Regions from separate parts of the Bradyrhizobium sp. CCBAU 21365 genome, predicted to be linked through region 2. Evidence: riboswitches for the same ligand, from Rfam matches in the RefSeq annotation. Region 2 holds a riboswitch; the other holds the start of a gene.
The links. Region 2 has a riboswitch for glycine ahead of XI02_RS28030 (D-amino acid dehydrogenase). Riboswitches for the same ligand answer to the same signal wherever they lie in the genome.
Positions count from the first base shown of each region.

Region 1: another riboswitch for glycine. It lies ahead of XI02_RS34445 (D-amino acid dehydrogenase); the one in region 2 lies ahead of XI02_RS28030 (D-amino acid dehydrogenase).

Region 1 covers NZ_CP030036.1:7,336,275-7,340,794, forward strand. The annotation lists gene XI02_RS34435 (M20 family metallopeptidase) at 1-417, shown strand, start outside; gene XI02_RS34440 (alpha/beta fold hydrolase) at 414-1,280, shown strand; gene XI02_RS34445 (D-amino acid dehydrogenase) at 1,315-2,544, opposite strand; glycine riboswitch at 2,689-2,785, opposite strand; gene XI02_RS34450 (CoxG family protein) at 2,947-3,396, shown strand; gene XI02_RS34455 (flavin reductase family protein) at 3,544-4,200, shown strand; gene XI02_RS34460 (CoA-acylating methylmalonate-semialdehyde dehydrogenase) at 4,418-4,520, shown strand, end outside.
Region 2 covers NZ_CP030036.1:5,954,607-5,959,126, forward strand. The annotation lists gene XI02_RS28020 (ABC transporter substrate-binding protein) at 1-1,005, opposite strand, end outside; gene XI02_RS28025 (M20/M25/M40 family metallo-hydrolase) at 1,271-2,401, shown strand; glycine riboswitch at 2,493-2,599, shown strand; glycine riboswitch at 2,603-2,717, shown strand; gene XI02_RS28030 (D-amino acid dehydrogenase) at 2,784-4,142, shown strand; gene XI02_RS28035 (ABC transporter permease) at 4,303-4,520, shown strand, end outside.

The DNA.
Region 1 (4,520 bases), 1.4 Mb from region 2:
CCGCCCGAGCTGTCGCCCTCGCAGGTGCATCGTGACCTTCGTAACTGTCTTGATGAAATTACGCGTGACCACCCGGATATCTCGACTGATCTTGAGCTCGTCCTAGCAATGCCCGGCGCGGCAACGCCAAAGGAAAATTGGATCGTTCAATCCATGATCCGAGCTTGGGAAACGATCGAACAGCAGCCTCATCAAGATCCACAAAATTTCAGTGGCTACACCGACGCCTCCGCAATCCGCCAATGGGGTATCCCCACTGCACGGCTCGGTGTACCACCTCGCGCGCGAACGGCAAATCCACAAGACACGATGCCAATGAACCGATTCCACGTCGACGACGCCCAACGTCTCATCAATGTCATTATTAGATCAGCAATCGACACGTGCTCGCGCAGCTTTGAGGAGACCTGCCAATGACGATGCAGATAACTCCCCTGGAGTCCGCAGAGACCAGCAGATACGTGTCGATCGACGGTCGCCGCGTGCACTACAATGCGCTCGAACATGCTGGATCGGCGAACACTCCGGTTATCTTTACTCACGGCGGCGGCCCCGGGGCCACAAGCTGGAACAATTTCTTGTACAACGCCCGTGAGTTTTCAGGTCGATACAACTGCTATTTTTACGATCTGCCTGGCTTTGGTGCGTCAGAATCTGTCCCGATCAGCGGGCCAGTTCATTCATGGTACGCCGAGCAGTTTCTCAAATTCATGGACGCCCTCAAGATAGATCGCGCCCATCTAGTTAACCAATCGTACGGCGGAGCAATGGCAATAAAAGTGGCGGCCTCCGCGCCGACGCGGGTTGACCATTTGGTCATTACTGGATCTCGGCCCATTATTGGAGGGCTAACCGCTCCAGCTTCTGCCCTTAGAGGCAAGAAGGCTCTCCAGCGCTATTATGCCGCTGCCGAAGGACCGACGATGGACCAAATGCGTTCACTCCTGGCGGATCTCGAATTTTACGATCCGGATAGGATCACCGACCTAAACGTGAAGTTGCGGTTTGAGATGAGTATTACGCCCAACGTTCGAGAATTCATTTCCCAGCCGACCAAGCGAGGCCAGCCAGAGAGCCTCTTTGAGGATTTCCGAAAAGTGACGGCTCGCACTCTCATCGTCCACGGTCTTCACGACGCCTTCGGCGGTGTTGACGTTCCGCTCACGATGGTAAACCAGTTCGCCGACGCGAGATTGCATTTAGTAGGGCATGCAGGGCACCACGTGCAAACGGAGTGCCCTGCCGAGTACAATGCGGTAGTTCTCGGCTTTTTGTCCTAACGAACAGCCCAGACGACTACGGCAATATCAAGAATCAAGATCGTTTCAGGGCGGCCTCAACAGTCTCCGCAACAATGCCAGCCGTTGCTGCGGAGAGCGTCCAACCCAAATGACCGTGACCAGTATTGTAGAAGACGCGTGGTCGATGCCCTGCGCCGACACGCGGCAGCATACTTGGCGTCATCGGTCGGAGACCTGACCAGGGGACCACTTCGGCTGTTGAAACTTCAGGAAATAACTTACGCGTCCAGTCAACAAGGGGGCGTACGCGATCGGCCCTGATATCACGGTTAAAGCCATTGAATTCGGCTGTACCCGCCACCCGAAATCGATCAACGCCCAATCGGCTCGTTACAATCTTCGCATCGTCATCTAGCAGACTCACCCAGGGAGCTGCGTTCTGGCTCTGTTGGTCATCCAAATTCACCGTGATCGAATATCCCTTCACGGGATAGATATTGATGCGATCACCCATGCTTGAGGCAATCTTCCTGCTCATCACACCAGCACAAACGACAACTGCATCCGCGTTGATCCTTTCGACTTCCCCGTGCACATTCAGCCAACTCAGGTCGATGCCGGTCGCCGATGTCGCGATTTTTTGCACGGACGATTCATAAAAGAAGCGAGCTCCACGTCGCACGCAAACCATCGCAAGCGCACGTGTGAATTTGTGTATATCGCCGGTTGCATCCGATGGGGTAAAAAAACCACCATAAATGTTGCCGCGGACCGCCGGCTCAATATCGCTGATCTCCTCGACCGTGACGGCACGCCGATCCAATCCTCCTGCGGTGAGTAGTTTGTTCACTTTTCTCGCATGCTCGAAGCTCTTGCGGCTCCAATAGAGGTGCAGAATACCCTTCTTCTCCAAATCAAACGACAATCCCTCTCGTTCGGCGATAGCGAACAGTGCACGCCGGGCTTCCAAAGCCAACTGTACGGTGGAGATTGTGTTGCGCCGGTAGTAGGGAATTTGAGCAATAAACTCTGCAAGCCAAGACATTTTGTGCCAACTCGGCTTGAGATTGAGCAGAAGAGGCGCATCCTTTCGTAGGATCCATTTCATCCCCTTTATTAGGGTCGATTGATGGTTCCATACCTCTGCGTTGCTCACCGAAAGCTGCCCGCCGTTTGCAAACGAAGTCTCCATGCCGGCGTATCGCTCTCGCTCAAAGATCGTGACTGCGTACCCCTTCTCCAAAAGTGAATAGGCCGTTGTAACGCCGGTTATGCCCGCGCCTATGACTAGAACATGTGCCATTTGTTTCAGCTCGCAACTTGGTTGAATGGATCGGAACAGCCGATCATGTGACCCCATCTGTTGCGGTACCTGAGAGTTTCGCCGCGCCAATTTGCGCACAGCTGGCCCCTTCGGTGGACGCTTTGAGCGCCTCTCTCCAGATCGTCGAGCCTGGCGGTCCGGTTTGCCTGAGAGTTTCCGGGGTGGTTGCTCCGTCGGCGCCGACACTCAATGAGTTATCGGACTCTCCCGCAAGGCCTTTGGATGACGTGTCTAAGTTCGCACAACTCTACCCGCGGCGCACCGAACTTAACGCGGCTGTTCGCACTTCGAACGTCGCGGGCATGCGCATGGACTCCGCTAAGGTTGGCCTTAATTTCCGTGATCGCTTAATCGCAAAACCCAGACAGAAAGTAGCTTGCAATGATCTTGAATGGTGACGTCGCGCTGAACGCATCACGACAAGCGATTTGGAAAATGCTTCTCGATCCGAATGTCCTTAAGGCCTGCATTCCCGGTTGTGAGGAATTGGTGAAGCTCGATGACTGCAATTTTGAAGCGACTGCGAAAGTCAAAGTTGGTCCGGTTGCAGCGCGATTCAAAGGCAAAGTTACTTTGGAAGATCTGGACGAGCCGAACGGATGCAAGATTGTAGGCCGAGGAGAAGGGGGCATCGCGGGTTTCGCGAAAGGTAGCGCGACAGTAACGTTAGCGGACATAGATAGCGGTACACTATTGACCTATCACGTCGATGCGCAGATCGGCGGCAAGCTTGCTCAACTCGGACAACGACTTATTTCCAGCGCTGCTAAAACAATAGCTGATGCATTCTTTGCAAAGCTCGCAGCTCTTTCTCAGCTGGAGGTTCACTAGCAGGCCGCTCGGATTGTTAACGACGGAGGCGGCCATCTAACGATGTTCGGTGTTAGAACAGCGTCGAATGTCTTCTGGAATACTGCTTCCGATCGCTCTCTACTAAAGCCTACGGCTCGCGTCGAGCCATTGGTTTGGGAGAGTAGTTTGGCTCAGTTCAATGTCCGCAGTTTGACTCCTCATGATCGTTACAATTTAATAACTGGTACAGTTGGCCCGCGCCCCATTGCATTGATCACGACCATCAATGAATCTGGAGGCGTAAACGCGGCCCCCTTCAGCTTCTTTAACGTACTTGGTGCCGACCCACCGATCGTCGCGTTCACGCCCGGCTTTTATTACACTATGCCACCACGGTTGAAGGATACCGGCGTCAACGTGCTCGCTAACAACGAGTTCGTCGTGAATATGGTGACGGAGGAGCTGACGACGGCGATGAACATCGCCGGCGCCGACTTTCCTGAGATGCATAGCGAGATAGAAGCGATGGGAGTTACGCTTTCAACCTCGCGGCAGATTAAGCCCCCCAGGATTTTGGAATCGCCAGTGAACTTAGAGTGCGTCTTGGTTCGAACGGTCGAAATCGGCCAAAACCAGGTACTGTTTGGTGAAGTCATCGAAATTCATATCAGGGATGACCTGATCGATCCCAAGCGAATGCACGTTAAGTATGACCGACTGAACTATCTGGCTCGAATGGCAGGAGGCAGCGGTGTGTATTCAACAACTCGGGATTTGTTGATAGCTCCGCGGGTGTCTTACGAACAGGTCCGAGCCGACCTGAAGGACGTTCATTCAAAATAGCGAATCGCCTTCCGAGTCAGGTTGGCGTTCCTGCATGCAAGTGGGCAACAGAGTCGAGCAGCCGCAGTCGACTCACGGCAAGGCGCAATCTCGCTCCGCATGGCACCTTCGTGTCGCGGAGTCTGAACTTCGGTGTTCGTGATCCGAACGGAGACCAACTCGCGTTGGACTCACGCAGCGCGGTATTCTATGTCGCCTTCAAACGAGGTAAAGGCATATGCGTTCTATTGGGCATTTCATCGGTGGCAAGGAGGTCAAGGGCACGTCGTGCCGCACGGCCGACGTCTTCGAGCCGATGACCGGCGACGTCCAGGCCAAGG
Region 2 (4,520 bases):
GATCCTCTGGTACTTGGCGTTGCCGACCAGCGCGTCGAGCACGTCCTTCTGGTTCATCGCCAGGAACGCAGCCCGGCGCACCTTCGGATTGTCGAACGGCGGATAGAGGAAGTTCATGCGTCCGAGGGTCTGGAAGCCGAACTTGTTCAGGACGTCGATCTTGAGATCCGGATTGGCTTCGAGCACCGGCAGCATGTCGAACGGAAGGTTCTCCATGAAATCGATGTCGCCGGATTGCAACGCGTTCACCGCGGTCTGCGCATCGGCCATCGTGACCCACTCGACGCGGTCGACCTTGACGACCTTGCCGCCCGCGGTCCAGCTCGCCGGCTCCTTGCGCGGCACGTAGTCCTTGTTCTTCTCATAGACCGCCTTCACGCCCGGCTGGAATTCCGCCTGCACGAATTTGAACGGTCCGGAGCCGATCTGTTCCGGGATCGGCTTGTCCGGCGGCGTCTCGGCCAGACGCTTCGGCATCATGAACGGCACGCGCGACGACGGCTTGCCGATCGATTCCAGCACGAGGCCGTAGGGTTCCTTCAGCTTCAGCGTGATGGTCTTGGCGTCGGTCGCCTCCAGGCTCGCGACGAAGTCCATCAGCTTCTGGCCCATGCCGTCGACCTTGCCCCAACGCTGCAGCGAGGCGACGCAGTCTTCCGCGGTGACCGGCGCGCCGTCGTGCCACTTCAGACCGTCGCGCAGCGTGAACGTGTAGGTCAGCTTGTCGTCGGAAACCTTCCAGTCCGCCATCTGCGGCTGGATCTTGAAATTGGAATCCGTCGCCAGCAGCGTGTCATAGATCATGTAGCCATGATCGCGGGTGATGTAGGCCGTGGTCATGATCGGATCGATGACGCGCAGATCCGAGTGCATCACCGCGGTGATGGTCTTGCCCGCGGCCATCGCCGGCGGCGCGAATGACAATTCCTGCGGCGCGAACGACAGCGCGAGCGCCGTCAACGCGGCCGCTAGCGTGCGGTGTTTCCAACGCGAGATAGGGAACATGCAATCTCTCCTGACGTGTAACTGGTCAAAGCCGGCTTATTCGTTATGCATGTGGTTCGTTATTTAGGCGAACTAACATGCTGTATGGCTTGTGAAATCGAGACTTGCACCAAGCGCCAAGCGCGTCAATCGGTTTCAGGTCGCATCGGACGTACACAAACGAATGAGGCCGCGCGCCAGATTTTGGCTTTACAAAATCGTCGGCTGAGATTTTCGTAACGCGCGCGCGATGCCGGCGCCGTCAGAACAACAAGAGAGAACAACGATGAACCCCGCCAATCTCCCCTTTGATTCCGAAACGATGCTGCAGGGCCTGCGCAGCTGGGTGGAATGCGAAAGCCCGACCTGGGACGCCGCCGCGGTCGAACGCATGCTCGATCTCGCCGCCCGCGAGATGGCGATCATGGGTGCGACGATCGAGCGCATCGCCGGACGCCAGGGCTTCGCGGGCTGCGTCCGCGCCCGTTTCCCCCATCCGAAACAAGGCCAGCCCGGCATCCTGATCGCCGGCCATCTGGACACCGTTCACCCCGTCGGCACCATCGAGAAGCTGAAGTGGCGGCGCGAAGGCAACAAGTGCTTCGGGCCGGGCATCTTCGACATGAAGGGCGGCAACTACCTGTCGATCGAGGCGATCAGGCAATTGGCGCGCGCCTCCTTTACGACTCCGCTGCCGATCACCGTGCTGTTCACCCCCGACGAAGAGGTCGGCACGCCGTCGACGCGTGACATCATCGAGGCGGAAGCCGCGCGCAACAAGTACGTGCTGGTGCCGGAGCCCGGCCGTCCGAACAACGGCGTCGTCACCGGCCGCTATGCGATCGCGCGCTTCAATCTGGAAGCCACCGGCAAGCCCAGCCATGCCGGCGCAACGCTGTCTTCCGGCCGCTCCGCGATCCGCGAGATGGCGCGGCAGATCATCGCCATCGACGGCATGACCACCGAGGACTGCACCTTCTCGGTCGGCATCGTGCATGGCGGCCAGTGGGTCAATTGCGTCGCGACGACCTGCACCGGCGAAGCGCTCAGCATGGCCAAGCGCCAGGCCGATCTCGACCGTGGCGTCGAGCGCATGCTGGCATTGTCGGGCACCGCCAACGACGTGACCTTCAAGGTGACGCGCGGCGTCACGCGCCCGGTGTGGGAGCCCGATGCGGGCACCATGGCGCTCTATGAAAAGGCAAAAGGCCTTGCGGCAGCGATGGGTCTCGATCTGCCGCACGGCAGCGCCGGCGGCGGCTCGGACGGCAACTTCACCGGCGCGATGGGCATCCCCACGCTCGACGGCCTCGGCGTTCGCGGCGCCGATGCACATACGCTCAACGAGCACATCGAGGTCGACAGCCTCGCCGAACGCGGCCGCCTGATGGCGGCACTGCTGGCGACGCTGGACTGACATCGACTGCACTGCACAACACGTTGGCACTGCCGGATCGAAATTTAGCCTTGTCCATTTTTAAGGCTTCGCCTACGGTCCGGCCGTCCAACGCGACGATGCGGGAGAGATCGAAGCGACAACATTCGTGTTGTTGCCTTCGGCGCCGACGGAGCAACCGCCCCGGAAACTCTCAGGCAAAAGGACTGTATCGTCAGGACGATCTGGAGAGAGACGAACATGGCCGCACATCAAGGGCCGTGACGTCCACCGAAGGGGATAGTTCGCTTCCGGCCCCGGCCCGATGCGGATCAAGCTCTCAGGTACCGTGACAGATGGGGCGCCGAATGCCGGTTTCACCGGTGGTTCGGCGACTCTAACCCACGGGAGCCTGAAGACCATCATGCCACATATCGCGATTATCGGCGCCGGCATCACCGGCGTAACGACGGCCTATGCCCTGCTTGAACGCGGCTACAAGGTGACTGTCCTCGACAGGCATCGCTACGCCGCGATGGAAACCTCGTTCGCCAATGGCGGACAGCTTTCCGCCAGCAATGCCGAGGTCTGGAACAGTGCTGCGACCATCCTCAAGGGTCTGCGCTGGATGCTCAGAAGCGACGCGCCGCTGCTGATGAACCCGAAGCCGAGCTGGCACAAATACTCCTGGATCGGCGAGTTCGTAGGCCACATCACCCGCTATCGCAGCAACACCATCGAGACCACGCGGCTCGCAATCGAAGCGCGCAAGCACCTGTTCTCGATCGCACAGCGCGAGAACATCGCCTTCGATCTCGAACGCCGCGGCATCCTGCACGTCTATCACGACAAGGCCGGGTTCGAGGCGGGCCTCAAGGTCAACACGCTGCTGCAGCAGGGCGGGCTCGACCGCCGGCCGGTGACATCGGACGAAATCCGCGTCATCGAACCCGCGCTGCAGACGGCCTGCTATGGCGGCTTCTTCACGCCGTCGGACGCAACCGGCGATATCCACAAGTTCACCCGCGGCCTCGCCGACGCCTGCGTCCGCCGTGGCGCGAGCTTCGTCCATGAAGCCGACGTCGACACGATCGCACGCGGCGATGACGGCTTCCGCATCGGCTGGAACGAAGCTGCTTCACATGAAGCTGCGGTCGCGACGCGGCATCAATTGCAAGCGGACGGGATCGTGATTTGCGCAGGCGTGGCGAGCCGCCACTTCGCCAGCCTGCTCAACGACCGCGTCAATGTCTATCCGGTGAAGGGCTATTCGATCACGGTGCAGCTCGATGCGCCGCAAAGCCGGAACGCGGCCCCAACAGTCAGCCTGCTCGATGAAGCTGCGAAGATCGTCACCAGCCGGCTCGGCGCCGACCGCTTCCGCGTCGCCGGCACCGCCGAGTTCAACGGCTTCAACCGCGACATTCGCGCCGACCGCATTCAACCGCTGGTGGACTGGGTGCGGCATCATTTCCCAAAGATCGATACGTCGAAAGTCGTGCCCTGGGCGGGCCTGCGCCCGATGATGCCGAACATGATGCCGGTGGTTCGCGCCGGACGGATTCCGGGCGTGTTCTACAACACGGGCCACGGTCATCTCGGCTGGACGCTGTCGGCGGCGACGGCGCAGATGGTGGCCCAGGCTATCGACGATTGGCGCGACCTCGACACGCCGCCGATGGCGCCGTCGTTCGGTGCCGGGCTCGACGTGCCTGCCAACGCGCGCAAAACTGAAATCAATCCACCTTCCAGTGGACTGCTTCGAACTTCACCGGAGGAATAATCGCGGCCCACAGGACTGATTAGCTGCACCGCAAAATCCGCAGCACCGATGGCATGGGACTTGCTCAAGTTCTACCGTGAGTCTGCTACCATCTGTGCTACGGTCTGGTGTGCAACGGTCCCGCCGGGGACTTCATCGACCACAACCCAACGGATCAAATTTGCTCGGATATCTGCTTCGCCGCATCCTCGCCGCCATTCCCGTGATGGGCGTGGTGGCTCTGTTCGTGTTCCTGTTGCTGCGGCTGACGCCGGGCGACCCGGCCGCCATCCTCGCCGGCGACAACGCGACGCCCGAACAGCTCGAACGTATCAGGACCTCGCTTGGTCTGAACGAGCCGATCTACATCCAGTTCTATACCTGGGTCGCCAAGTTGCT